One region of the Massilia sp. PAMC28688 genome, then DNA from elsewhere that is predicted to be linked to it. Evidence: predicted binding sites of a transcription regulator. Region 1 holds the regulator's gene; each other region holds the start of a gene.
The links. The regulator LexA, encoded in region 1, represses DNA repair genes until DNA is damaged. The targets are predictions, from matches to a motif close to ACTGTATNNNNATACAGT.
Positions count from the first base shown of each region.

Region 2: a site for LexA is predicted at 5,305-5,322, ahead of imuA (translesion DNA synthesis-associated protein ImuA). Genes of this name have one in related genera too.
Region 3: a site for LexA is predicted at 4,727-4,744, ahead of KY495_RS23065 (VRR-NUC domain-containing protein). Genes of this name have one in related genera too.
Region 4: a site for LexA is predicted at 1,862-1,879, ahead of KY495_RS10745 (putative DNA modification/repair radical SAM protein). Genes of this name have one in related genera too.

Region 1 covers NZ_CP080378.1:3,519,734-3,526,943, forward strand. Annotated here, with positions in the region: gene KY495_RS15725 (PAS domain-containing protein) at 1-2,696, opposite strand, end outside; gene lexA (transcriptional repressor LexA) at 2,848-3,483, opposite strand; gene KY495_RS15735 (DUF29 domain-containing protein) at 3,612-4,070, shown strand; gene rpsF (30S ribosomal protein S6) at 4,205-4,597, shown strand; gene priB (primosomal replication protein N) at 4,632-4,925, shown strand; gene rpsR (30S ribosomal protein S18) at 4,957-5,247, shown strand; gene rplI (50S ribosomal protein L9) at 5,275-5,727, shown strand; gene KY495_RS15760 (replicative DNA helicase) at 5,872-7,210, shown strand, end outside.
Region 2 covers NZ_CP080378.1:3,390,753-3,397,962, reverse strand. Annotated here, with positions in the region: gene KY495_RS15195 (S9 family peptidase) at 1-344, opposite strand, end outside; partial or broken gene KY495_RS15190 (IS1380 family transposase) at 588-1,897, opposite strand; gene KY495_RS15185 (GNAT family N-acetyltransferase) at 1,986-2,522, opposite strand; gene KY495_RS15180 (YgiW/YdeI family stress tolerance OB fold protein) at 2,669-3,064, shown strand; gene KY495_RS15175 (DNA polymerase Y family protein) at 3,168-4,649, opposite strand; gene imuA (translesion DNA synthesis-associated protein ImuA) at 4,579-5,286, opposite strand; gene KY495_RS15165 (ParD-like family protein) at 5,736-5,948, shown strand; gene map (type I methionyl aminopeptidase) at 5,945-6,700, shown strand; gene KY495_RS15155 (YafY family protein) at 6,745-7,210, opposite strand, start outside.
Region 3 covers NZ_CP080378.1:5,241,754-5,248,963, forward strand. Annotated here, with positions in the region: gene KY495_RS23040 (ATP-binding protein) at 1-2,061, shown strand, start outside; gene KY495_RS23045 (hypothetical protein) at 2,118-2,327, shown strand; gene KY495_RS23050 (phasin family protein) at 2,392-2,970, shown strand; gene KY495_RS23055 (tetratricopeptide repeat protein) at 3,175-3,753, opposite strand; gene KY495_RS23060 (hypothetical protein) at 3,940-4,659, shown strand; gene KY495_RS23065 (VRR-NUC domain-containing protein) at 4,768-6,417, shown strand; gene KY495_RS23070 (ATP-dependent DNA helicase) at 6,414-7,210, shown strand, end outside.
Region 4 covers NZ_CP080378.1:2,390,015-2,397,224, reverse strand. Annotated here, with positions in the region: gene KY495_RS10750 (UdgX family uracil-DNA binding protein) at 1-606, opposite strand, end outside; gene KY495_RS10745 (putative DNA modification/repair radical SAM protein) at 606-1,838, opposite strand; gene ftrA (transcriptional regulator FtrA) at 1,949-2,908, opposite strand; gene KY495_RS10735 (rhodanese-like domain-containing protein) at 3,003-3,407, shown strand; gene KY495_RS10730 (GNAT family N-acetyltransferase) at 3,407-3,880, shown strand; gene KY495_RS10725 (tetratricopeptide repeat protein) at 3,894-5,492, opposite strand; gene KY495_RS10720 (EAL domain-containing protein) at 5,497-7,210, opposite strand, start outside.

The sequences.
Region 1 (7,210 bases):
GGCAGGTTGACGGCCACCTGATGGTGGCCGGCCTCGATGGCGGGCATGCTCGTTTCCATCGCGCTCGACAGCACCGTGCGCAGGTCGGTGCGGGCTTTTTTGAGATCGAGCTTGCCGCCACTGATGCGCGCGATATCGAGCAGGTCGTCGATCAGGTGCACCATGTGGCCGACCTGGCGCTCCATCATCTCGCGCACCCGGGCCAGGGTGGCCGGATTGTCGCCCGCCATGCGCAGCACGCCCAGGCCGCTGCGGATAGGCGCCAGGGGATTGCGCAGTTCGTGCGCCAGGGTGGCCAGGAAGACGGTCTTGCGCCGGTCCGCTTCCTCCAGGTCTGCCGCCAGGCGGCGCTGGCGTTCGTCGGACTGCCTGCGCGCCGTGACATCGCTAAACAGCAGTGCGACCCTGGTACTGCCTGGCCCGCCAATGCGGGTGGCATACACATCGAACCAGCGCTGCATGGCCTTGGCCTCGCTTTCAAAGCGCACCGCTTCCCCGGTCAGCGCCACCTGCCCGTAGGTATGGATCCAGAACGGGTCGAGGTCGGGGACCAGTTCGCGGACGGTCCTGCCGGTCGCGTTGCGCAGCCCGGTATGCTTTTCGAACATGCTGTTCATCTGCACAAACCGGTAGTCCGCGGGCTGGCCGGCATCGTCAAGCAGGATATCGATAATGCCGAAACCCTGGTCCATGGCTTCGAACACGGTGCGGTAGCGCTCTTCGCTGGCGCGCAATTCCTGCTCGGCCAGTTTGCTTTGGGTGGTGTCGAGCACGATCGCGACCATTCCCTGCACCTCGCCGCGCGAATCGCGCAGGGCGTTGACGCTGCTGGTGGCCGGCAGCAAGGAGCCGTCCCGGCGCAGGTAATGCTTGTCAATCACAAAGCCGATGCCGTCTGATAACAGCTGCTGCATGGCCCTGGCTGTGGCCGCTACCGCGTCAGGCGCCGTGACGCTGACGATGTTCATGCCGATCACTTCCGACAGTGGATAGCCGAGCATTTGCGCAAAGCGGGCGTTGGCAAAGGTGATGCAGCCGGTGGTGTCGAGCTGCACGACGCCGGTGGCGGCCTGGCTGACGATCTTTTCAAAGCGCTCGCGGCTGTCGTACAGGGCAATTTCTGCTTCCTTGCGTGCCGTGATATCCCGTACCGTGCCTGCCAGCTCGGCCGGCGCATCATCGCGCTTTGCCATGGCGCGGCCAAAGAACTCCACCCAGCGCAGCACGCCGTCCGGCCGCCTGATGCGGCCCTGGAAGAAGAAGCGCGCACCGACCACGCCGGCCTGGCTGATTGCCTGGCGAAACCCGGCGGCATCGTCAGGGTGGAGGAAGTCGCTCAGCAGGCGCGCCGCGCTCACCGGGCCGTCGCCCGGCGCCACCCCGAAGATTGCGTAGGGACGGGCATTCTCCCACGTCACGGCGTCGGTCTCGGGCGTCCAGCTCCACAAGCCAAGCTCGGTGGCTTCCGTGGCCAGCAGGAGGCGCTCATGACTGGCGTGCTGGGCTGCCTCCGCAATCTTGCGGTGCGTCTGGTCCACGCCATGGGCGAGCAGGCCGGTCACCCGGCCATCGGCGTCGCGCAGCGCCGCCAGCACCAGGTCCATGAAGCGCTTTTCGAGCGGCATGTCGGGCTTGCGCTGTAGCATCACGGGCATGTCGAACCCGAAAAACGGTTCACCGCTCTGGTACACAGAATCGAGCATTTCAAAGTAACCCTGTCCGGCCACTTCCGGCAAGGCTTCGCGGAAGGGCCGGCCTTCCAGGTTGCGGTTGCCCACTAGCTGGAGGTAGCGTTCATTGATCAATTCAACGATGTGCTCGGGACCGCGCATCACGCAGATGAAGGCAGGGGTCTGGCGCAGGATGTCATTCATTCTTTGATTGGCCGCCTGCACTTGCTTGAACAGTCGTTCGCGTTCCCGGCTCGCTTCGATCTCGGCCGTCACGTCGACGTGCACGCCAATCCATTCAGTTACCTCGCCGTCATCGCCCACTACCGGCACGCCCTTGACATCCATGTCGCGGTAGTGGCCATCGGCACGGCGCAGCCGGTGGCGGGTCTGGAAAACAGTACCCGTCGTCCATGCCCGCTCCCAGTCGCGCAGGGTGCCGGCGCGGTCGTTGGGATGGACCGCTTCCAGCCAGCCTTCGTGCAAGTACTGCGCCGCCGTCTGACCGGTAAAGGCGGCCCAGCTGGGCTGCTCGGTGACCAGGCCACCGGCAGCGGCGCGGTTCCAGACAATGGCGCTGGTGGCAGTGACGAGCGAGCGAAAGCGCGCTTCGCTGGCATGCAGTTCGCGTTCGGCCTGATGGGTGGCCGTCATGTCGCGCGACACGGCCAGCAAATGGTGCGTATGGCCATCGGGCGCCGTCACCTGCGTCACCACCACGTCCCACCATCGGGGGGCGCCCCTGGCAGTGGGGCAGAATGCCTGGAAGTGCCCGGTGCCGCCGGCGGCCGCCAGCGCTAGTGCCGATGCAATTTTCTGATGGCTCTCCGGCGGCCACAGCGACTTCCACTCAGCCCCCAGCAAGCGGGAGACATCGTCAATCTCCATGGCGCACAGGCCGTTCTGGTTCATGGACACGACACGGCCGTCGCAGCTGAGCAGCTTTACGCAGTCGGGACTGCTTTCAAACAGTTGCCAGCCGAGGCTCTGGGCGTGGAGGGCAGGCGGCTCGTGATCGCTCGGCATGGGTGGTGGAATCGCCAGGATAGAGCCGCATGACGCTATCGATCAGCATGGGGATTGATGACATGCCGATAATACATTGCCTGTGCCGGGAAGGGCGCGCCGCAGCGCGCCGGCAGACAAAAAAGGCCGGCATGCGCCGGCCCGTTGGCTGTCAGTGCCAGCTGCGCATCAGGCCGACGGCCAGGCCTTCGAGGGCGAAGTCATCCAGCTCGGGATCGACCTTGATGACCTTGAAGTCGGGATTTTCCGGCAGCAGCTCAATGAGGCCATTGGTTTTCTTGTAGCGCTTGACGGTGACATCCTCGCCAATCCGGGCCACCACGATCTGACCGTTCTTGGCACTGTCGACTTTTTTGACCGCCAGCAGGTCGCCATCCATGATGCCGGCGTCGCGCATGGACCAGCCGCGTACCTTGAGCAGGAAGTCCGGCTTGGCCGAAAACATGGCCGGGTCCACGCTGTAGGTCGCTTCCACATGTTCCTGCGCCAGGATGGGCGAACCGGCGGCCACGCGGCCCACCAGCGGCAGCGCCATCATGAGGGTAGGGGGCACCAGGGGAATGGCTTCCACGCTGGCGCCGACCAGGCGGATGCCGCGCGAGGTGCCGGGCGAAATCTCGATGGCACCCTTGCGGGCCAGCGCCTGCAGGTGTTCTTCAGCCGCATTGGCAGATTTGAAGCCGAGCTCGTTGGCGATTTCCGCGCGGGTGGGAGGAAAACCGGTGTTGTCGATCGCATCCTTGATCAGGTTGAGGATCTGTTCCTGGCGTGGCGTGAGCTTGATCATGGGCTGGGGTGGCTGTTTGTATGAACAGACTGTATTTTTGTACAGTATTTCGCCCAGCGCAAGTGTTAAATGCGAATTTGCCTGAATTTTTTGCAGATTCGGCGGTCCAAAGGGCGATGGAGGCAGAAATGAACCTGAACGATAGGCCAGAAGTCCATGACAAGGCCGATTACGAAGCCGATTTCACCTTGTGGCTGGAGGCCCAGCTACTGCTGCTGCGTGAGCGTCAGTTTGACAAACTTGACCTGGACAACTTATTCGAGGAAGTCGGAGGGATCTTGCGCAGCGAACGTCGTGAGGTGCGAAGCCGACTGGACCTGATTGTTGTGCATCTCCTGAAGTGCCAGTATCAACCACAACGCAAGAGCAAAAGTTGGCTTGCAACGCTGCGGACGCAACGCACCCGGCTGGGAAGGGTGCTGCAAGACAGCCCCAGTCTGCGCCGGCACATTCTCGACTTCGCTCACGAGAACTATCGTGGCTCAGTTGAGCAGGCTGCCGAACAGACCGGACTGGCCAGAGCGATATTCCCGGCAGCGCTTCCTTACAGCGAGGAGCAACTGCTTGACGCTGATTTCGTGCCCTGACCGACCCATAACCTGGAAGCAACACAGGCATTGCCAGCGGTGCGCGAATCGGGTTATAATCGCCGGCTTTCCCTTCCCACACTCGTCTTGACGCCGAGGTGGGCATTTGTTTAAACGTCCCTAAGGAGTGTTGCATGCGTCATTATGAAATCGTTTTTATCGTCCACCCGGACCAAAGCGAGCAAGTCCCGGCGATGATCGAGCGTTACAAGGCCAGCGTGACCACGCGCGGCGGTAATGTTCATCGCGTTGAAGACTGGGGCCGTCGTCAGATGGCTTACTCGATCCAGAAGCTGCCAAAGGCACACTACATCTGCATGAATATCGAATGCGACAACGAGACCCTGGTGGAACTCGAAACCGCGTTCAAATTCAATGATGCCGTGCTGCGTCACCTCACCGTTAAGATGAAGAAGGCTGAAACCACGCCATCGCCGATGATGAAGTCGGTACAACGTGAAGACGCAGCCAAGAGCCACCGCGCTGAAGCCCCGGCTCCAGCAGCAGCGCCAGCAGCCGCGGCCTAATTGTTGTACAGAATCCTGAACCTGATGTGATCTTTTGAATCAACTTCAGTTCGTAGCCCAGATTTGCGAGCGCGATGTCTTGCGCTACACCCCGGCCGGCGTGCCGATCGTGTCCGCCACCCTGATGCACAGTTCGCAGCAGGTCGAAGCAGGGGTGCCCAGGTTGGTCGAGTTTGAAATTGCTGCCTTTGCGGCAGGTGAAATTTCAGGACGATTCAGCCAGGCCGAACTGGGTGCCGTACATCAGTTCACAGGATTTCTGGCCAAGAAGAACCGCAGTAGCAAAAGCCTGGTGTTTCACATCATTGATTTTAGTGCCGCCGCTTAAGCGGAGCACATTTTAGATACAGGAGCCTCAAATGGCATTCGGTAAAAAGTTCGACAAAAACAAGCTCAAGCTGAAAGAAAAGCGCAAACAACAGAACCCACTGTTCAAGCGTAAGAAATTCTGCCGCTTCACCGCCGCCAACGTAGAACAGGTCGACTACAAAGACGTCGATACGCTGAAAGACTTCGTCCAGGAAAACGGCAAGATCATGCCAGCACGCCTGACCGGCACCAAGGCGCACTACCAGCGCCAGGTGGACACCGCCATCAAGCGCGCCCGCTACCTCGCGCTGCTGCCTTACACCGATCTGCACCACGCTTAATTGCTGGCAGACCTACTGGAGAAATCTATGCAAATCATTCTGTTGGAAAAAGTCATCAACGTCGGCAACCTGGGCGACGTGGTCAAGGTCAAGGACGGTTACGCACGTAACTTCCTGATCCCGCAAAAAATGGCTCGCCGCGCGACCGCCTCGGCTGTTGCCGAGTTCGAAGTCAAGCGCGCCGAACTGGAAAAAGCAGCAGCTGCCAAGCTGTCGGCTTCCCAGGCCGAAGGCGAGAAGCTGGGCGGCATGACCATCAGCATCGCGCAAAAAGCCGGTGTGGATGGCCGTCTGTTCGGTTCCGTGACCAACTTCGACATCGCTGAAGCCCTGTCCAAGCAAGGCTTCGCTGTTGAAAAAGCCCAGGTCCGCATGCCTAACGGCCCGCTCAAGACCACCGGCGAGCACGCTGTATCGGTTGCCCTGCACACCGATGTCGTGGTGGACATCACCATTGCCGTGACGGGCGAAGCTGCGTAAGTAAGCTGCCTAAGCAAGCTGTCTGTTGCAATGCACAAAAAGCCGGGTTCGCCCGGCTTTTTTGCGCTTATCTTCCCGTAAATCTGCGCGAAAACTCACCCTTTTATTACAGCCTCTTGACACGAAGCAGGTATAATTCGCGCCATGAATGCCCCATCCGATCCGCAAGTCGACGCCCTCCGTATCCCGCCCCATTCGATTGAAGCAGAACAGTCTGTGATCGGTGGTTTGCTGCGTGATAACGCCGCGTTCGACCGTATTGCGGACATGATGCACGCCGACGATTTTTACCGCTACGACCACCGCATCATTTTCGAGCAGGTCGTCAAGCTCATCAACGCCTCGCGCCCGGCCGACGTGATTACCGTGTTCGAGGCGCTCACCAACATCGGCAAGGCCGACGACGTGGGCGGGTTGCAGTACCTCAATGCGATGGCGCAGAATACGCCGTCGGCGGCCAATATTCGCCGCTACGCCGAGATCGTGCGTGACCGCGGCGTGCTGAGAAAGCTCATCACCGTGGCCGACGAGATTTCCGGCCAGGCCTTCAACCCCCAGGGCAAGGAAGTCAAGCAGATGCTGGACGAAGCCGAGTCCAAGATCTTTGCCATCGCGGAGCAGGGCGCGCGCGGCTCGCAGGGCTGGGTGGCGGTGCAGCCGCTGCTCACGCAGGTCGTGGAACGCATCGATGAGCTGTACAGCCGCGACAACCAGAGCGAGATCACCGGTGTGCCGACCGGCTTCATTGACCTGGACCGCATGACGTCCGGCCTGCAGCCGGGCGACCTGGTGATTGTCGCGGGCCGTCCTTCGATGGGCAAGACGGCGTTCTCGGTCAATATTGGCGAAAACGTCGCCATCGAGGCCGGCTTGCCGGTGGCCGTGTTTTCGATGGAGATGGGCGGCGCCCAGCTGGCCATGCGTATGCTCGGTTCCGTCGGACAGCTCGACCAGCACCGCCTGCGTACGGGCCGCCTGAACGATGAAGACTGGCCGCGCCTGACCCACGCCATCCAGAAGATGAATGAAGCGCAGCTCTACATCGACGAGACGCCGGCGCTCAACCCCATCGAACTGCGGGCCCGCTCGCGCCGCCTGTCGCGCCAGTGCGGCAAGCTTGGCCTGATCATCGTCGACTACCTGCAGCTCATGACCGGCAGCCAGCCGGGCGACAACCGCGCCTCGGAGATTTCCGAGATTTCGCGTAGCCTCAAGGGCCTGGCCAAGGAATTGCATTGCCCCGTGATCGCCCTGTCGCAGCTGAACCGCTCGCTCGAGCAGCGCCCCAACAAGCGTCCCGTGATGTCCGACCTGCGCGAATCGGGCGCGATCGAGCAGGATGCGGACGTCATCATCTTCCTGTACCGCGACGAGGTGTACAACCCCGATTCGCCCGACAAGGGCACGGCGGAGATCATCATTGGCAAACAGCGTAACGGCCCGATCGGCGCGGTGCGCCTGACCTGGATTGGCCAGTACACGA
Region 2 (7,210 bases), 130 kb from region 1:
AGCACTGCCGCCCCGCCCAGGCTGTGGCCAATGAGCAGGCGCGGCGCGGTCAGTTCGGCACGCATGAAGTTAGCCGCCGCCACCAGGTCTTGCACATTCGAGGAGAAATTGGTGTTGGCGAATTCGCCCTCGCTGCTGCCCAGGCCGGTGAAATCGAAGCGCAGCACGGCAATGCCGCGCGCCGCCAGACCATGGGCAATGCGGGCCGCTGCAAACACATCCTTGGTGCAGGTGAAGCAATGCGCAAACAGGGCGTAGGCCTTCACCTCGCCTTCAGGCAAGTCCAGGCTGGCGGCAAGCAGTTGGCCGTCGGCGGCGGGAAAGTCGTGGCGCTGGCTGGGCATGGGCGGCGTTGGTGGGCAAAACGCCATCATGCCACGTTGGCGCCCTGCGTGCCCGCGCGTTACCGGCGTGCTAGCCCGGATATTTCATCAGTGAATTCCGCGGTTGGCGAAATCGACGCGAATACGGGTTTGGCGCTAGTTTGATCAGAATGGGGGGCGATTGTAGTGTCAAGCTGCGACGCAGGACGCAATTTCCCCTACCCCACGTTGTTTATAGCGTGCCGTGGACAGCACTGACGGAATCTACGGAGCAAGCGCGCGGGCGGCGCCGATGAAGACGTGTTGAAGAGGGTGGTGCGAGGCCAGTAGCACACGCACACGCCGCGTGTTGCGCACGATCGCTGCACCGATCTTCAGTAGCTTGGTGCGGATCGTGTTCGTGCAGGCGCGCGCCAGCTCTGTACCGACCAGGGCGAGGCGGCGCAGATTGATCATCAAGGTATAGGCGAACGCGGCCAACAACAGGCGCAGTTGGTTGGCCTGGAACTTGTGGCAACTGGCGCGCCGCCCGAACAGGTCGAGCTGGGCTTCCTTGATCCGGTTTTCGGCCTCGCCTCGGGCGCAATATACGCGTTCGTACAAAGCCTTCGGGCCGCCCTTAAGGTTGGTGACGACGAAACGCGGATTGCGCCCGTGCGCGTCGTGTTCGAGCCGCGCGATCACGCGCCGTTCGCGGTCCCAGCTACGGGCGGCGTAGTCGAATTCACCGATCATGCGTTGCTTGCTGCCGGCCTTTTGATACATGTCGCCCAAAGCCAGTTCGGCCAGTTCCACGCGCTGCAGCAAGGCGGCGTTCTTCTGCAGGCCGATGATGTAGAGCAGGCCCCATTTCTCAAAGCGCCGCAAGGCTTGCGGTCGGCAGAAACCAGAATCGCCGCGCACGATGATGCGCACGCGCGCCATTTCTGGCGCAAGCGGCGCGTGATCAGTTTTATCAACGCACTGAGGATGCTGGCCGGGTCGCGGCTGCTCGGGCGAAGGACGCAGGCCAGGATGTCCTGGCCACAGAAGACGTACAGTGGCAGGTAGCAGTAGTTGTCGTAGTAGCGATGGAAATGCGCCTTTTCCTGCGCGCCATGCAATGGCATGTGAGTGGCATCGATATCGAGGATTAGTTCTTTGGGCCGCCCGGATTTGCTGGCGATGAACTGATCGAGCAGTACGCCGTGCAAGGCTGCAGCATGCTCTCGCGTCGCCGAAGTCTCAAGGCGGCTTAAGGTCGGTGCCGAGGCCAGGTCATTGACCCGGCCAACAGCAGTTTGCAGCGCCAGATCGCGCCGAAGCACGTTGTGGTCGCACACATCCTCCCAACCGCAGCACAGGCCGTATATCCGCTGCGCGAACAGATCGCGCATGCTATGTGCCACGCTGGCACGGCGACGACGGTCATCAAATACCCGTGCAATCGCCTTGGTCAAACCGATGCGTTGATCGACCTGCCGAAGCAGAAGTGCGCCACCATCACTGACGATATCGCCACCATCGAAAGCGGCTTCAATCACGCGCCGCCCAACTTTCCCCAATTCAATCGGTTCTTCGGTACAATTTGGCATCGGCGGTCTCCGGTTATTAATGGCGTCAGATACCAGTAATAACGCGCTACGGCACGTACCGCCGACCTCTACTGATGAAATATTCGGGCTAGCGGCCGGGCGCGTGCTGCGCGGGCACTGCGCTGAGCGCCAGCTGCATGACTTGAGAGCGCATGGCCGAGCCGGCGTGGAGGGACTCGAACTTGCCGCTGCCAACAAAGCCGGCGCGCCGGTACAGCCGGGCCGCAGCTTCATTGCCTTCGCTCACGGCCAGCTGGGCCACGCGCGCGCCGTTACCGCGTGCCCAGCCAAGCACGGCCTCGATCAGGGCCGCTCCCACGCCCCGCCCGCGCGCTTCGGGCGCCACCCACATCTGATACAGATGGGCCAGAAAAGGATCGGCGGCGTCAATCTTGCCCCAGACCATGCCAACTACCATGCCGTCCAGCTCGGCCACCAGCGGGCAATCGGTGGCCGGGCTGGCTGCCATCAGGCGCGCCTGCCACAGCGCGTCCGGCCGGTGCTGCTCGGCCGCGAGCGTGCTGCCAAAGGCATGCGGTGCCTCGGCCAGCGCCCGCAGGCGGCTGCGCCGGTATAGCGGCCATTCGAGGCAACCCAGGGTGCGAATCCGAAACGGTGGGACCACAACAACTTTCCAGAAGCCATAAAAGCACATCATAGCGCTTGCTGGCCGAGGCGTGCCGCAGCAGGCCGGCACGGGAGGATCCGTTAAGTGAAGGTTAAGTGAAAAAAGGGTAATCTTGACGCTCCTACACGACCAAGGAGGACCACATGAAATTAGCTACCATCATTGGCATGGCGTTCATTGGCGCCGCAAGCAGCGCAGCGTATGCCCAGTACACCGGGCCGGGCAGCGCCAGGAGCGCGGTGGTGACCACCAACAAGGCAGCAGCCACCGTTGCCCCGACCACCGTGCGCGCGCTGATGGCGTCGGGAAAAGATGACACCATGGTGAGCCTGCAAGGGCGCATCGTGCGTCGCACCAGTGACGAGGACTATCGCTTTGCCGACAGCAGCGGCGAGATCGACCTGGAGATCGATGACGACATCTGGCCTGCCAATACACCGATTGACGACAAGATGGAAGTACGCATCCTGGGCGAATTTGACAAGGACCTGGTGGGCAAACCGAAAGTGGAAGTGGAGCGAATCGAGAAGGTCAAGTAAGTGCGCTGTTCGCCGAATGGCCGGGCGGCTCCCATGGCCGCTTCGGATCTTTCGGCGTACGACATGCTCGCTGCCGGCGCACCGGCTGGCGGAAAAACAGCCCCTACCCAAACAAGCCATGCAAAAACCAGCGCGGCTCGGCATCCTCGGCCGCGCCCACGATGCGTTCGCGGTACACCCAGTAATGGGCGTGGTCCTGCCCTTCCGCAATGAAATAGTCGCGCGTCTGTGACTGGCTCCACCAGCCGGCCTCGATGCGTTCCGGGTTGGACGCCATTTTCAGGGGCGAGCCATAGAACGGCCGGTGGTTACGCATCAAGAGCGCAATCGGCTTGGCCAGCAGCCAGCTGGGACGCGGCAAACTGAGCACGTCCGGGGGCATCTGGGCCGCCATGGCGCGCATCGTCACCTTCTTTTGCACCGGCACCCACATATTGGCCAGCTCGGGGCGATAATCGGCCTGGGGCGCGGCCTGCAGCACATTGTCCGGCCCCAGGCGCGCCACCAGCAGTTCCAGCATGCGCTGCTGGTCATCCTCGCTGCCGCCGGGATCGGGAAACAGGCAATCCGACGGCGGCGCCATGGCCTGCACCTGGGGCGCTTCCAGCACCAGGCCGATGACATGCGCCACCAGCTCCACCTTGCCCAGCCGCTCCTTGAGCAGACGCACCAGGTGCTCGTCGCGCCAGGTCGCTTCGGCCAGCACGATTTCGATGATGGTGGGCGGACGCGCCACCTTGCCGCGCTCGTGCTCGAGCTGCAGCACGATGCGCTCCACGGCCAGCTGGCGCGCGCACAGCCAGCCCGTCATCTGCAACAGCAGGCGGTGGGCGCCGAACAGCAGCGCCTCGGCGTTTTCCACGCGGTCGAACAATTCGAGCCTGGCGCTGAAGGTGGTGGGCGCTTCGATCCAGTCAAACAGTTCGGGCGTCATGCCATAGGCCGCGTCGAGCAGGTCGAGCAAGGGCCGGCCGCAGCGGCGCTGCAGGCCGGGACGCGGCAGGCGCCGCATGTCGCCCAGCGTGTAGCAGCCAATGCCTTCGAACCAGGCGGCAAAGGCGCGTGCCGGTGGCGGCAGCGCACTGGGCAGGCGGTCCAGGCGCCGCACCATGGAGGCCATGGTCAGCGCCCGGCCGGCACCGCGCCGCGCCAGCATCCAGGCGCCGCGCGCGGTGGGCGCGCAGCTGAGCGAGGCGGTGAAACCGAGCGAACGCAAATTGGCGCGAATGCGCCGGCACAAGGCGCGGATGCCGCCAAACAGGGACAGGCTGGCGCCGATATCCATCAGCAGGGTCGATTCCTCGGCCTGCGCCACCAGCGGCGTGTACTGCAGCAGGGCCATGGCCACATCGTGCATGGCCCGGACTTCATGCTCGGGCAAGCGCTCGTGCAGGCGCGCCTCCGGCATGAGCATGAGCACGCCGCCGCGGCGCATGCCCGGCTGCACGCCGGCGGCGCGTGCAGCGGCCGACACAATCAGTACGCGCTCCTGTTCCAGGACCACGCTGCCGCTGTCAGCCGACCAGTTCGGGCTGAACACTTCGAGCGGGAGCTGGGGCAGGGATAGCCCGATCCAAAGTCGCATGGCGCTGCAGTAAAGAAGGTGTGAGGGGCAGGAACAGCGGCGCATCGCGCTGCGGTCCCCGGCGTTTGACGAAGCCGATCTCCAGGCCGCCCACGGCCGGGCGCAGCGACAGGCGCAGCGGCGCGGGCGAGGAATCCTGGGCCGCCGCCAGCGGGCGCAGCATGAAAAACAGGGTCTCGCCGCCCTGGGCGGCCAGGTGCAGGCGGCGCAGCGATTCGCCGCGCGCGTGGCTTTGCCAGAACAGCAGCGCGCCACAGCTGCCGCTGCGCAGCACCTGCTCGGCGGCCCACAGGGCATCGGTACTGCGGCTGCTGCGGATCCAGATCAGCTGTGACGGCTGCAGGCCCATGGCCGCCAGCGCCAGCGCCTGCGGTGGATGGGGCGGCTGCAGCAGCACGATGCGGCGCTTGGCCACCTTGAGCAGGGCCGGACGCAGCAGGCGCAGTTCGCCAATGCCGGGCTGCTGGGGCAGCAAGTCGATCAGGGTGCCGGTGGGCCAGCCGCCACCGGGGAGCTGGGACGAGAGCGTGGCGTGGCCGGTATCGACACAGCGCGCGGTCGCATGCGCCAGCTGGGAAGCGCGCCAGAGGGAGGGATGCAAATCCTCCGGAGAAGCGGATAATGCGGGTGTGCTCATGATGTCAACTTGAAAAGTACTGTATGGATATACAGTACTATCCCGACCCGCTTTTGGCAAGGTGGTTTTGTGCGGAAGAGGCTGGCAATGACCGTGGAAAACACGGGTTTTCCCTATGACAGCCGGGTCTATTTATTTTCTGAATGTCTGCCGCCGCAGCATAGAATGTTACTCTTTGTTCATTCACGAAACTGAAATCATTCTGTCAAGGCAATCATGTCCCTCCACGCCGGCACCGCACTTGGCAGCCGCATCCTCAAAGTCAATCATGCAGGTGAAAACGGCGCTGCCGCTATTGGAGAAAGTGTGATGACACCCGTGGCCCCTCCCCTCGCAGCTAAGGACAACGGATCGGAATAACCGGTTCACTTTCCATTACCGCATGCTCCATTGCGCCGCAGCTCATCAGCAATATATAATCCATATACGATTTATATATGAAAGGTAGTATGGGCATCGTCAATATCGATGAAGAGCTGCACGACCAGCTGCGCAAGGCCAGCGCCGTCACCTGCCGCTCCATCAACGGCCAGGCCGCCTTTTGGATCAGGATGGGCATGCTGTGCGAAATGAATCCATCGCTCAGTTTCAGCGAGATTGTCGCCCGCGAGCTGAGAACGGCAGGCATGGCGCCGCAGGCGGTCAGGGTCGCGGCGACATGACGAAAAGTCCGCAAGAAATCGCGCTCATGGCGCAGTCGGGCAAATTGCTGGCCCGTGTCTTCAGCCACCTCGACCAGCTGAACCTGATCGGCATGTCGACCATGGACGTCAACGACCTGGTGGATCGCTACATCGTGAACGACCTCGCCTCGCGCCCTGCCAGCAAGGGCCAGTACGGCTACGAGTACGCGCTGAACGCGTCGCGCAACAGCGTGGTGTGCCACGGCGTCCCCTCCACCGCCGACATCCTGCAAAGCGGTGATATCGTCAACTTCGACATCACGCTGGAAAAGAATGGCTACCTCGCCGATTCAAGCAAGACCTACCTGGTCGGCGAAGTCTCGCCCGCGGCCAAACGGCTGGTACAAGTCACGTACGACGCCATGTGGAAAGGCATCAAGGCTGTGCGACCCGGCGCACGTCTTGGCGACGTGGGCCACGCCATTGAAAAGCACGCCAAGGCGCACGGCTACTCCGTGGTCGAAGAATACTGCGGCCACGGCATCGGGCGCGAGATGCACGAGCCGCCCCAGGTCCTCCACTGGGGCAAGCCGAAAACGGGCCTGGTGCTAAAGGAAGGCATGGTATTTACGATCGAGCCGATGATCAATCAGGGCGAGCGCGAGGTGCAGACCGAGGCGGACGGCTGGACCGTCGTTACCTGCGACGGCCAGCTGTCCGCGCAGTTCGAACACACGGTGGCCGTGACGCGCAACGGTGTGCGGGTACTGACCTTGCGTCCCGACGAATAACCGCACCATGCGCAGCAGGGCCGGCAGGTGCCAAGTGCTGCGATTCACGAAGCTTCCCGTTGCGCCTCCCCCGTGTGCAATGGCTGGGCTACCGCGTAGGCCGCCGCCAGCTGCCCGACGATTCCCATGACCTTTTGGCGCAATTGCTCGGGTGCGAGCACCTGCGCTTCTGCGCCAAATCGGAGCACATCCTGAGCGGCGTATTCAAACGGCCCAACCGGCAGGGACACCGTACACCATCCGTCTTCGTGCGGTGGCGAGATGGCCGCGCCAGCGACGGCAAACGGCGGCAGCAAAGCCGCCATCATCTTCAAGCCCCGCGGCGAGAGACGGAGCGTGGCCTGTTCCGGGTGATGCTCCTGCACGAAGCGGCGCGCATTGTCGGTCCAGTACGATGCCAGGTCAAACTGCTCGCTCGTATCGATGCGCCCTTCGAGCAGTTCGAGCTGCAGGATGCGGCACACACGGTAGGTGCGGATAATGGCCCCGGTCCGGCCCACCAGATACCAG
Region 3 (7,210 bases), 1.7 Mb from region 1:
AAGGTCGCTGTGGCCACCAAGGCCGACCACGCGCTGGCCCTGCTGGCCGACGGCAGCATCACCCTGGCCCTGATCGATATCGGCATGCGCCAGCGCGACGGCTTCGAGCTGTGCCGCCTGATCCGCAGCGCCGACGCCACAGCCGCCATTCCCGTGCTCCTGCTTGGCGCCAGCCTCGACCTGGATCAGCGCCAGCACAGCGCCGACGCCGGCGCCAGCGACTACATTGCGCGCCCGTTCGACCCGCGCCAGCTGATCGACAAGGTGCAGCAGCTGCTGGCCCTGCACCAGACCGACGTCAATCCCCTGTCGCTGATGGTCAACTACCATGCCTTGCTGTCCGGCTCGCCGGATACGGTGGTCCTGCTCGATATCCAGAGCGGCAAGCTCATTGACGTCAACGGCAATGCGTGCGCCCTGTTTGGCGTGAGCGAACGCGAGCTGCTCGGCAAGAAGCTGGTGGACCTGTGTCCGCCCACCCAGGCCAATGGCGAGCGTTCGCAGGCACTGCTTGACAGCTACATCGAACGGGTCAGCCAGGGCTTGATCCAGGTGCTGGAAGCAGAATTTGTGCACAGCAGCGGACGGCGCATGACGTGCGAGCTGCGGCTGGTCATCATGCCCACGCCAAGCCGGCGCCTGATGCATGTGCGCATGATGGATGTCACCAACCGCAACCGCGCCGAGCGGCTGCGCCTGGGCCAGGCCCGTCTGCTGGAAATGATTGCGCGCGGCGCGCCGCTCAAGTCCATCCTGGACGAATTGCTGCTGCTCATTGAAAGCTTGTCGCCGGGGGCGCACTGCACCGTGCTGCTGCTCGACCAGAACGGCAAGACCGTCCATCCCATCGCCGCGCCCAGCCTGCCGCCGGAATTCATCGCCGCCTTTGAAGGCTTGAGCATTGGCAGCGCAGCTGGGTCGTGTGGACGAGCCATGTTTTTGCGGGAAATGGTCATTACCGCAAACATAGAAACCGATCCATTATGGGACAAGTACCGGCAGCTGGCCCAGCCGTACGGCCTGCGCGCCTGCTGGTCCACGCCCATTGTCCTTGATGGCGCCGGCGTGCTGGGCAGCTTTGCCGTCTACTATCGCGAAGTGCGCACGCCAGACGAAGAGGAATTGCGCCTCATTGAGGTGGTGTCGCACCTGGCCGCCATTGCCATCGAGCGCACGCGGCGCGAGGAAGAACTCAAGCGCCACCGCGATCACCTGGAAGAACTCGTGTCCGAGCGCACCGAGGAACTTACCTCCGCCCTGGCCACCCTGTCGCTTACCCAGGAAGAACTGGTGCGGCGCGACAAGCTGGCCGCGCTCGGCACCCTGGTGGCGGGTGTGGCGCACGAACTCAATACGCCGATCGGCAACAGTCTCGTCATCGCCACCACCATGGCCGAACATGCCCAGGCGCTGGAGCAAGACATCGCCGCGGGCCTGCGCCGTTCGCGCCTGAACAGCTATCTCGAGCGGGCCCATGAGGCGAGCGATATCCTGGTGCGCAATCTGCACCGGGCGGCGCGGCTGGTGTCGAGCTTCAAGCAGCTGGCGGTGGACCGCACCACCTCCCAGCGGCGAATATTTTCCGTCAGCGAACTGCTGGATGAACTGGTGCTGCCGCTGCGCATTTCCATCCGCAAGCGCCCCATCGCCGTGGAACTGGTGATGGAACCGGGCCTGACCATGGACAGCTATCCCGGCCCCCTGTCCCAGGCCCTGAGCAACCTGTTTGAAAATTGCCTGGTTCACGCCTTTGATGCCGATGCCGAAGGCAGCATCCGTATCAGCGCGGTGCCGGTATCGGTGTCGGAGCTGGCCATTTCCATCGCGGACACGGGACACGGCATCGCGCCCGAGGTGGCAGCGCGCGTGTACGATCCCTTTTACACCACCAAACTAGGCTCGGGCGGATCCGGCCTCGGCTTGCACGTGGCCCATAACATTGTCACAGGCATTCTTGGGGGCAAGATTGACTTGCACAGCGTGCCCGGCAGCGGCACCACGTTTACGCTCACCCTGCCGCGCGTTGCGCCCAATGGGCAAGGCGCCAACCCGGCACTTTGACATCGGCATAACGTGCCGGACTTGACTTGCCGCCCGAACAAGCTATGCTCGGCCTTATGAAGACCATTCCAGCAATCGGTGTCGGCGCCCTCCTCGCATGCATGTGCGTGGCGGCGATGGCCGCGCCGGCAGCCTGGTTCAAATGGCGCAGCAAGGCCGACGGCAAACTGGTCTGTCACCAGACTCCGCTCGGCCCTGGCTGGGAAAAAGCCAGCGGCCCATTCCGCGACAGCCACTGCACAAAGGAAATCCCACCACATAAATGACCTGCCTGACCGGGGGAGATGAAGCAAGCCGTCTGTAGCATCCAATCAAACTGAGGAGAAGTTAATGTTTACGAATCCCGAACAATTTGCATCCGCCACCAAGACGCTTTTCGAACTTCAGATGATGACCTTCAATGCATTGACCAGCAAGGCGGTCGATGGGGTCGAGCAGGTAGTCGCCTTGAACATGGCCACGGCAAAAAATTCGGTAGCGGGCGCCATGGCCGCGGGCAAGGAAATGAGCCAGGCCAAAGATGCCAAGGCCGCCATGGACATTGCCACCTCCCATGCCAAGCCGGACATGGCGGGCGCCGTCCAGTATGGCGACGAGCTCAAGGTCATCATTGACGATATCCACAATGAATTTACCAGCGCGGCCGACGCCCACCTGGCCGAAGCCAAGAGCACGCTGACGGCACTGATCTACGACGTGACCAAGAATGTGAAACCGGGGTCGGAAAATGCGGTGCAGATCATCAAGACCGCGATTGACAATGCCTTCCAGGGCTACGAGCAGGTCACCCAGGCAACGCGCCAGGCGGTCCAGGTGGTGGAAGCGCAAATTGCCAAGGCAACCGAACAGGTGGGCGGCGCCGTGAAAGCCGGCGCCAAGGCCGGCGCGGCCGGCAAGCAGCCTTCCTGAACGCCGCCCCAAGGCCCGGCCAGACAGCACACTTGCCGCCGGCGTCGGTCCGGCGGCACGTTCCCTACAGCACGGCGCCGGCCGCCACGCCGCTGCACATGACCAGAAACAGCACAATGGCCGTGGTGCGCTGTCGTGCCGGCAGGTTGGCTACATAAATCCGGGTGGGTACTCTCATGACGTTCTCCTTGGGTGCTGGTTCGATCACTTGGCGGCCGATCCGTTCCGTGCCATGTCCTCGCGCAGCAGGCGGAACGGATCATCCTCGTCCGCCACGCGCGGTTTGAGCGCAGGCTGCCGGGGAAGGGGGCGCTTGACCGGCACGATGATGTCGCCGCCAATGCTGGTGCGCAGCAGCTTGGCCAGCTGCTGGGCTTCCGTCTTGACGGGCCCGGTCACATTGTTCTTGTGGGCCAGGTCGCGCAGGGCCTGGCTGGACACGCGCAGGCCGCTGACGGCAGCAATACTGTGCGCCTTGATATCGTCCGGATCACGCTCCAGCGCCGCCTGGGCAAAGGTGATCGCCTCACCGTACTGGTGACAGTCGAAGCTGACCTGTGCCGCCCGCAGCCAGGGCGCTTTCTCGCGGGGGAACGCCAGCGTCGCCTGCTTGAGGATGCCGATGGCGCGTGCCTCCTGCCTGGCGGCCAGGGCGGCCTCGGCCTGGGCCAGCAGGGCGGCCAGGGTTGGCGGCGCAGGCACTGGCGGCGCCGGTGGCGCACCGGCGCATGCACTCAGGACGGCGACGCAGGCAATGGCGGCAAGCGTAGAGTGAATTGACATAAGTGCCTTAGAGAAAACGTCGGAATGCCATTATTGGGCGAGGTTCCAAGGCCAGGATTGCGCCAGCTCAACCGATACGTCTGGCTGCACAGGCGGCTTTCTTCTCCGGCAAATCTTGTGCAAGGTCATCACGATCTTGTGTGGTTTGTTTCTAATCGGGAAGACAACATCTTTCCGGAGCCAGCCTTGCCTTCACCTGACGACCACCGCTCCCGCCGCACCATCACGGCCCTGAGCCATAGCAAACCCAAGCCCTACCGGCGCTACGCCTACAGCGACGAGCCGCAGCGCCTGTCGCGGATGCAGATTGCCGTACTGACAGCCGGTGGCATCGTGGTCGCCGGCTTGATGCTGACCGTGGCCGTGATCGCCCAGGAACATGAAAACGCCACGCGTGGCAAAGCAATCATTTCCGCGGAAATTGCGGGGGCGCCCTCGCCTGTTGCGCCGGTTCCGGTGTCAGCGCCCATGGCAGCAGGCGTGCCGGCAACGGACGTGCCGGCAATGGACGTGGCGCAACACGCGGCACAACACGTGCCGGCAGCACAGGTGCCGGCCGATCCCCTGCCCCCGGTGCTCGATGACTCCTCACTGCCCATTCCGGACCCCTTGTCGCCTCCTATGCACATGCCGGTGGACCAGCACCTGTCCTTGCCGGCACCGAAAAAGGCGTCAACGCCGGCTGCCCGGGCCGGAACCGGGGCCGCGACGCGCCCGCTCAAACTTTCGCTGCCACGGCCAGCCTTGCGCGCGAGCCCCGCGCCAGACCCGGATGTTGTCCTGATCGCCTCGATCCTGACCCTGACGCCGCTCCGCCCCCCGGATCAGGGCGCCGCTGCCCAAGAATGCACGCCGGGCGCCGTGCTGGAAAACCTGTGCGGTGCGCTGCACGGCATGCGCCCCTGAGCGGCAAAAAACCACACGGCAGCCGAAAGCGGGGAATCTTCTGGGTTTTGCCCGGGTCAGAAGTTATACTGTATATATTCACAGTCATGACGAAGTCCGGCAGTACAGATGCGCAAAGTTCTTGAAAATGAGTTCTATTACCTGGACAACTTCCACCGGGTACTGGAATGGATCGGCGAACGGTATGACGACCTGCTCAGCGATGAGGAGCGCGCATTTATCGGCACCTTTGCCGGCTTGCCGCAGCCTTCGCGCGCCCTGTTCGTCCGCATGGTCATGCGCAAGGGCACCCTATTTCGGGCCAGCAAGCTCAATTATGCGGAAATCGGCTGCCCCGTCGAGGCGGCGCGCGCCCTGCTGCCCACCGGCTGGGTGACGAGCGACCCGGTCATTACACTCGACGAACTGTTCGACCTGCTGCTCAAGCCAGAACTGGCCGCCGTGTTCCGCCTGTCGCTGCACGAAAAAGGGGCGCGCAAGGCGGACCAGCTGGAAGCGTTGCGGGCGCAATTTGGCGACCCGCGCACCTTTTCCGACTGGTACCGCGAATCAGGCGACGTGGCTTTCAGCATCCTCGTCAAGCCCCTGTGCGACCGCCTGCGCCTGATCTTTTTCGGCAACCTGCGCCAGGACTGGACGGAATTCGTGCTGTCCGACCTGGGCGTGTTCAAGTACGAGCAGGTGGAGTTTTCGAGCGGCTCGCGCGGCTTTCGCAGCCGCCGCGACGTCGACGACTACCTCGCCCTGCACACCTGCAAGGAACGATTCGAGCTCGGTGAAGCGCTGGACGAGGTGCTGCAAACGCTGCCGGCGGCAGTGTTCGACAATGACTGGATCAACAGCCGGCGCGAGCGGCTCGTCTTCCAGATCGCCCAGCACGTGGAAAAGCAGAAGGACTGGGCCAATGCCATCACCCTGTACCTGTCCTGCCGCTTCCCCGGCGCACGGGGGCGCGCCATCCGGGTGCTGGAAAAAGATGGGCAGTACGGGCGCGCTTTTGAGCTGCTGACCCGGGCGCAGGAAGCTCCCGAGAGCGACGCCGAACGCCAGCAGCTGGCCCGCATCGGGCCGCGCCTGCGGCGCAAGCTGGGGCACGACAAAACGCCCCGGCGCCGCAATCCGGCCATCACCCGCCTTGACCTGAGCCTGCCCATGCCGCAGGAATCGTGGTGGGTGGAAGGGGTGGTGCGCGACCACCTCCAGCGCGACGATGCGCCCGTGTTTTATGTCGAGAATACGCTCATCAACGCGCTGTTTGGCCTGCTGTGCTGGCGCGCCATTTTCAGCGCCATCCCCGGCGCCTTTTTCCACCCCTTCCATCGCGGGCCGGCCGACCTTCTCAGTGCCGACTTCTTTCACCGGCGCGAAGCGCTGTTTCGCCAATGCCTCGACCAGCTCGATGGCGAGGACTGGCGCACCACCATCCGCGCCAACTTCCACGCCAAGTGCGGCATCCAGTCGCCGTTCGTGGTGTGGGAGGCGCTGTCGGAAGAGCTGCTGGACCTGGCACTGGACTGCATCCCGGCCCTGCATCTCAAAAAGTGGTGCGAGCGCATCCTGCTCGACATCAAGGCCAACCGCACGGGCTTTCCCGACCTGATCCAGTTCTGGCCCACCGAACAGCGCTACAACATGATCGAAGTAAAAGGCCCCGGTGACCGCCTGCAGGACAACCAGCTGCGCTGGATCGAGTACTGCGCGGCGCACCAGATGCCGATTTCCGTGTGCTACCTGCAGTGGTCGGAGGCACACGCTTGACCTACGCTGTCGCCGTGCGCGCCCTGTGCGAATTCACCGCCAAACAGGGTGACCTGGATCTGCGTTTCACGCCCTCGCCCACCGCCCAGGAAGGCATTGCCGGCCACGCGGTGGTGGCGGGCCGGCGCGGGGCCACGTATCAGACGGAAGTGAGCCTGTCCGGCACCCACCTGGGCAGCAATGGCCTGGAACTGCTGGTGCGCGGCCGCGCCGACGGCTACGACCCCGGGCACAACCTGATCGAAGAAGTCAAGACCTACCGCGGCGAGCTGGCGCGCATGCCCGACAATCACCGCCACCTGCACTGGGCGCAGGTGCGCGTGTACGGCCACCTGCTGTGCCGGCAACTGGGGCTGGCACAGGTGAACCTGGCGCTGGTGTACTTCGACATCGGGCGTGAAACGGAAACCGTGCTGCGCGAAACGCAGAGCGCCGAGGCGCTGGCAGCCATCTTTGCCGACCAGTGCGAACGCTTTGCCGCCTGGGCCGCGCAGGAGGCGGCCCACCGCACCGCGCGCGACACGGCGCTGGGCGCCCTGCGCTTCCCCCATCCCGATTTTCGTCCGGGGCAGCGCGACCTGGCCGAGACCATCTTCAAGGCCAACGCCAGCGGCCGCTGCGTGATGGCGCAAGCCCCTACCGGCATTGGCAAAACCATCGGCACCCTGTTCCCGGTGCTCAAGGCCGCGCCAGCGCAGCAGATCGACAAGGTGTTCTTCCTCGCTGCAAAGACGCCGGGCCGGCGCCTGGTCATCGATGCTGCTGCCACCATCACCGGCAGCGCGCCGCTGCT
Region 4 (7,210 bases), 1.1 Mb from region 1:
GGGGCCGGTGCTGTGCAGCGTGGTGCCATCCCACATGACGCTGGCCTCGGGCGTGGCAATCATCCAGGTGACGCGCCCCATGCGCGCGGCGAAGTGCTGCGCCACCTGGGGCAGCACATCGTGACCGGGCTCGAACCAGGCGACAAAGCGCGGTGGCCCGGCCTGTTCGTGCCGTTCCCGAAAACGGATGTAGGCATGCATGTCATGCTCCTCGCGCTTGACTGCCTTGACCATGGACGTCAGCTTGGCGCCATCTTCGTCGGCCGGTGAAATGACATCGTGCTCGCCCTGCTGCCAGCGCCACAGCACCAGGTACAGGAAGGCCCAGCGGTTGGGCACCCGGCAGCAGGCGGCCGTCTGCAGCATGTCCATGAGCTTGCGCGAGATGCGCACCGTGGGGCTTCCCCGTTTGACTGCGGGCGCGCCTTGCGGTTCCTCGGCATGCGCAAACAGGTCGCCGCCGTCTTTTTGCGAAATCCACTGCACCGCATGCGGCGGCACGTGATGGCCGAGCAGGTCGCGCGCTGCCGTGCGCCACTCGTCAAACGAATGGACCAGCACCGGACGGCCTGCGGCCACGGTGGCGGCGGCGCCTGAACCGCTCATCAGGCTGCCTGCAGTTCCGCCCATAGATCGAGCTGTCTGGGGGAATGTTCGGCCATGGAGCGGCGCAGCACTTCCGAGGCGGTGGTATCGGCGGCGGGGCGGTAGTCGGCCGTGACGATGAAGGGCGCGATTTTCTTCATGCTGCAGCGCAGGCGCGTGAGGTCGGCGTAGCGGATGCGGCGCAGGCGGCGCAGCTCCACCAGGCGTTTGGCATTGCGCAGGCCAATGCCGGGCACGCGCGCGATCATGCTTTCCTCGGCCATGTTCAAGTCCAGCGGAAAATGTTCGCGGTGCGACAGTGCCCAGGCCAGCTTGGGATCGATGTCCAGCGCCAGGTTGCCGGCGGCAGGCAACAGTTCGCCCGCCTGGAAGCCGTAGCCGCGCATGAGGAAGTCGGCCTGGTACAGGCGATGCTCGCGCTGCATGGGCGGCGGCGCCAGCGGTACCGTGCCCGGGCTTTGCGGGATGGGGCTGAAGGCCGAGTAATACACGCGCTTGAGCTTGTAGCTGCCATACAGGGTCTGGGCGGTGGACAGGATGGTCTTGTCGTCGCTGGCGTCCGCGCCCACGATCATTTGCGTGCTCTGCCCGGCCGGGGCAAAGGTGGGCGACCTGGGTTCTTCCGCCTTTTCGTCAAGCTTGCGGCGAATGGACCCCATGGCCAGCTTGATGGTATGGACGTTCTTTTCAGGCGCCAGGCGCTCGATGCTGCCTTCGGTCGGCAGCTCGATATTGACGCTGAGCCGGTCGGCATACTTGCCGGCGGCGGCAATCAGGGCCGGGTCCGCGTCCGGAATGGTCTTGAGGTGGATGTAACCGCGGAAGTGATGGACCTCGCGCAGCTGGCGTGCAATGGCCACCAGCTGCTCCATGGTGTAATCGGACGACTGGATGATGCCGGAACTGAGGAACAGGCCATCGATGTAATTGCGCAGGTAAAAGTCGACCGTGAGCTTGACCACTTCGTCGACGGAAAAGCGCGCACGCGGCACGTTGGAAGTGCGGCGGTTGACGCAATATTGGCAATCGTACACGCAGAAATTGGTGAGCAAGATCTTGAGCAGGGACACGCAGCGCCCGTCCGGCGTATAGCTGTGGCAAATGCCCATGCCATTGGTGGCGCCAATGCCATCCTTGCCTTCTGACGTGCGCTTGGGCGCCCCGCTGCTGGCGCAGGAAGCGTCGTATTTGGCCGCGTCCGCGAGAATTTCCAGCTTGTCCATCAATTCCATGGTGTCCGGCCTTTGTCCTGATTACTGTATGCCCATACAGTATAGTACACCACGCCGGGCGCGGGCGCAGCACGGCTGCGATGGGATGGCCAGAATGTGGCGCGGACGACTCAGGGCGGCGGGGCCGCGAAGCGCTTGCGGTAGGCGCCGGGGCTGGTATGGAGCAGATTGCGGAAATGGCGGCGCAGCGATTCCTCGGACCCGAAACCGGCCAGCTGGGCCACCCGCGGCAGCGGCAGGCCGGGCGACTCGAGCAAATCCCTGGCAATGGCTACCCGCTCGCGAATCAGCCAGTCGACCGGCGCCATGCCGGTGGCAGCCTGGAACTGGCGCTGCAGGGTGCGCGTGCTCATGGCGGCAGCGCGCGCCATGGACGCGAGCGTATGAGGGAAGGCCGGTTCGGCCCGGACCCGCGCCATGAGCGCGGCCAGGCGCCCATCCTGGTCCGGCGCCATGGGGCGCGACACGAACTGCGCCTGCCCGCCTTCGCGGTGCGGCTGCACCACGAGGCGCTGCGCCACCAGGTTGCCGATGCGCGCGCCGTGGTCGCGCCGCACCAGGTGCAGCAGCATGTCCAGCCCGGCCGCCGAGCCGGCCGCGCTCACGATCTGGCCACCATCGACGTAGAGCAGATCGGCCTGTACCTCAATGGCCGGGTAGCGCTCGCGCAGCTGGCGCGCGTAGCGCCAGTGCGTGGTGGCGGCGCGCCCGTCCAGCAGGCCCGCCACGGCCAGCACGAACACGCCCGAGCAGATCGAGCACAGGCGCGCACCGCGCTGCGCCGCCGCCTGCAGCGCCGCCAGCAAGGGTGCCGGCGGCGCCTGGTCCGGGTCGCGCCAGCCGGGAATGATGATGGTGTCGGCCCGTTCCAGCAGCGCCAGGGTATATGGGGCATCGATGGTGATACCGCCGGCGGCCCGGATTGGTCCTTCCTCGACTGCGCACACGGCAAAGTCATACCAGGCCACGCCCAGTTCCGGGCGCGCCAACGCGAATACTTCCACGGCGCAGCCGAATTCAAACGTGCACAGGCCATCGTAGGCAAGGGCCACAACAAGATGCTGGTTCATGGCGTCATGTTACCGGAGATTGGCGTTTGCGCCACTACCCCCGCCGGCGGCCGGCGCCGATAATCTGCTCGTCAACCACTACAGGAGCATGACCGTGTCCATCGTTACCGACATACCCGCCGCCAGCCCCGCCCACGCCCTGGCGCATTTCGAGGCCATCATGCAGCACGAGACCGATTGCTGGGATGTCCACCACGCCCTGCAGGGCGGCGCCCGGGATTTCGTGCTGCTTGATGTGCGCGGCCCGGCGCAGTTTGCAGCTGGCCACATCGACGGTGCCGTCCACCTCCCGCACGGGAAAATCGTGGCCGCCAAGATGGCCGATTACCCGGCCGGCACGCTGTTCGTGACTTACTGCGCCGGCCCCCACTGCAATGGCGCGACCCGCGCGGCGATTCGCCTGGCGCGCCTGGGCCATGCCGTCAAGACCATGCCGGGCGGGATCACGGGATGGATCGACGAAGGCTTTGCACTGAAGCAGCTGCCGGCGGCGGCCTGATGCCGCCGTCCGGCTGCACGGTGCGCCCAGCCGCTGCGTGCGACAGCCCTGCCCTGCTTGCCCTGATGCGCGAGCTGGCCGTGTTCGAGGGCTACAGCGCGCAGTTCCGGGTGACGGAACAGGATTTGCTCGCGCGTGGCCTGCAGGCTGACGGCTCGCCCCAGTTCGCAGCGCTGGTGGCGCAGGCGGGCAACGGCCCGCTGTTGGGGTACGCCGTCACCTGTTTGCTGCCGTTCACCTTCGACCTGCGGCCCAGCCTCGTACTCAAGGAATTGTATGTGCTGGCGCAAGCGCGCGGGCAAGGCATCGGCCAGGCGCTGATGGCTGGCGTGCTGGCGCAGGCGCACCAGCACGGGTGCGGGCGTATCAAGTGGGATGTGCTGCCTCACAATCACGCCGCCAAGGCGTTCTATCGCGCCTTCGGCGCCCGGCAGGACACTGCCTGGGAGGGCTGGATCCGGCACTTGCCGTGATCGGCCGCCCCGGCTAGGCCAGCTCGAGCTCTTCTTCCAGGCGTGCGATCTGCGCCACTTCATCAATATTCATGCGCTCGGTGACCTGGTCGCGCGCGGCACGCGCGCCGTGGGCGCCGCCACGCTCGGCCTGCGCCAGCCATGCATAGGCCGCCAGCAGGTCGTGGCCGGCGCCATGCCCGGCAGCGTGCATCAAGCCAAGGTTGAGCTGTGCGCGCGCATGGCCCTGGCGCGCGGCACGCACATACCAGGCGTAGGCCGCGTGGTGATCCGGGGTCACGCCGTTGCCGCTGTCGTAGCGCAGGCCCATTGCGAACTGGGCCCGGGCGTAGCCTTGCGCGGCCGCCTTGAGGAACCACGACACGGCCAGCTGCGGGTCGTACGCAGGGCTGTCCACCCGGTCGTGCAGCACCCCAAGCATGAACTGCGCCGGCACATAGCCTTTGTCGGCGGCGCGCCGATACCAGTGCAGGGCTGCCTGCTCGTCCTGTGCCACGCCGGTACCGGCGTCGCAGCGCAGGCCCATGTCGAACTGGGCGCGCAGATGGCCCTGCGCTGCGGCCAGGCCGATCCAGTGCGCCGCCTGCAGTGCGTCGATGGCAATGCCGCGGCCGCCGTCGAACAGCAGACCATAGTGATACTGCGCGCTGGGGAAACCCTGGCGCGCGGCCTGCTCGAACAGGGCTGCAGCCCTGACGTCGTCGCGCTCCACGCCCTGCCCGTTCTGATAACGCAGACCAAGATGGTCCAGCGCGCCGGCATGATGCTGGGCGGCGGCCTTGCGGTACCACTCCAGCGCCAGCACCTCGCTGCGCAGCGGCGGCGCCGCGGTGTCATGCAGCAGCCCGAGATTGAACTGGGCACTCGCATGGCCCTGGCCGGCCGCGCGCCGGTACCAGTGCGCGGCGCGCTCGCTGTCCTGCACCAGGCCTGTCCCCTTGTCGTAGCGCAGTCCCAGGTTAAACTGCGCGCCCGCATGGCCATGGTCGGCCGCCTTGCGCAGCCATTCGATGGCCTGCTGCTCATCCTGCTCCACCCCCTCGCCGCGCTGGCAGCACATGGCCAGGTTGAACTGGGCGCGCGCGTGGCCCTGCATGGCGGAACTGCGGTAAAGCGCTACGGCCCTGGCCAGGTCACGCGGCGCACCCTTGCCGGTCTCGTACATCATGCCCAGGTTGTTCTGTGCCCCTGCATCGCCCTGGGCGGCGGCGCGCGCGAACCAGCCATGCGCCTTGGTCACATCGCGCGCCACGCCCACGCCGCGCGCGTGCATCCAGCCCAGGTTGAACTGGGCCGGCGCGTAGCCCTGCTCCGCCGCCAGCAAATACCAGTGGACGGCCTGCTGCTCGTCGCGCTCCACGCCCTGGCCGCGCTGGTGCATCACCCCCAGGTTGTACTGAGCCAGTGCCAGCCCGGAGTAGGCAGCCTTCAGGTACCAGTGCAGCGCCTGACCCAGGTCGCGGCCCACGCCCTCGCCATGGAAATACATGAAGCCGGTGCGGTGCTGGGCGCTGGCGTCGCCCGCGCGCGCCAGTGCCTTTACGCGCAAGAAGTCTGCGCTGCAGCCCTGGTCGGTCGATGGCGGCACCGTCTGGCAGAATGAATTGTGCATGGGTTCAGGCCTGTAGCGAAGCGACGTTGTTTTCAGCGTCCGGCATGGCGAAGTGCTCTTCCAGGACGCAGATAAAGGCGGCAAGTGAAACGGGTACGTGGAACAGGAAACCTTGCATGGTGACGCAGCCGTGCGAGCGCAGGTAGCGCGCCTGCACCTCCGTCTCCACGCCTTCCGCAATCAGGTGCAGGCCCAGGCCGCGCGCGATTGAGATGATGGCCAGGATGACCGGGTAGTGGCCATGCTCGTCATGGATCTCCCTGACGAAGGACTGATCGATCTTGATGGTGTGGATCGGGAAGCGGTGCAGGTAGGACAGCGACGAGTAGCCGGTGCCGAAATCGTCAATCGCCACCGATACGCCCAGTTCGCACAGCTTGTTGAGCTGCTCGATGGCGTACTGCGGGCTGCGGATGCAGATATTCTCGGTGATTTCCACCTCGATCTGGGCCGGCGATATGCCATAGCGCACCAGCGCGCCGCGCATTTTTTCGAAAAAGTCGCCGCGGTCCAGGTACTGGGGCGAGAGATTGAGCGAGAGCCGGATTGACTGGCCACCGGCCGCATTCCAGATCTGCATGTCGCGGCACAGCGCCTTGATCATCCAGTCCGAAATCGGCAGCATCAGGCCGTTTTCCTCGGCAAAAGGCAAGAACTCGCCAGCGGTGAGCAGGCCGCGCTGCGGATGGTTCCAGCGCATCAGGCCTTCGGCGCCAATGATGCGGCCCGTGACAACATCGATCTGCGGCTGGTAGTGCATTTCCAGTTCGTCGTTGTCGAGTGCCTTGCGCAGGCTCTGTTCCAGCGCGATCTTCTGGCGCGAGACATCGAGCATCGAGTTGTGATAGAAGGCGTGGCCGTTCTTGCCCAGCGCCTTGACCTGGTACATGGCGATGTCGGCGTGGCGCAGCAGTTCATCGATGGTCTCGCCGTCCACCGGGTACACGGCGATCCCGATACTGGCCGAGATGTGGACTTCATGGCCATCAAGATCGAAGCTCTGGTGCAGGCACTCCAGGAATTTCTCGGCGATGGCACTGGCATCGGTCCGGTCGCGCAGTTCCGGCAGCACGATAGTGAATTCGTCGCCGCCCTGGCGCGCCAGCGTGTCGCCGCGGCGCAGGCACTGCTTCAGGCGCATGGCGACTTGCTGCAGCAATTCGTCGCCCTTCACGTGTCCCAGCGTGTCGTTCACCAGCTTGAAGCGGTCCAGGTCAATGAACATGACCGCCAGTTCCGCCGCCTTGCGTTTGGCCTGGATCACGGCCAGCCCAAGGCGGTCCTTGAACAGCATGCGGTTGGGCAGGTCGGTCAGGATGTCGTGGTACGCCTGGTAATTGATGACTTCTTCGGCGTGCTTGCGCTCCGTGATGTCGCGCGCCACGCCGTAGGTGCCGAAGAATTCGAGCTTGCGCACGTCCCGGTCCGGCACATGCATGCCGATCGAATTGAGCGAGATCGTCATCAGGGTATTGTTGAAGGTGCGGTCCGCGCCAGGATGGTTGTGGCATTTCAGGCGCAGTTCCACATTGCGCGAGGCCCGCTCGTCCACGCGCCGCTCGTTGAATACGTAGCGCGCACGTTCGAGGTCTTCGTCGTGGATCAGGATGGCGTAGTGCTTGCCGATCAGGTCTTCGCGGCTAAAGCCCAGCAGCTGGTAGGCGCGGTCATTGACGAACGTGAAGCGGCCTTCGTGGTCGAGCGTATAGATGATGTCG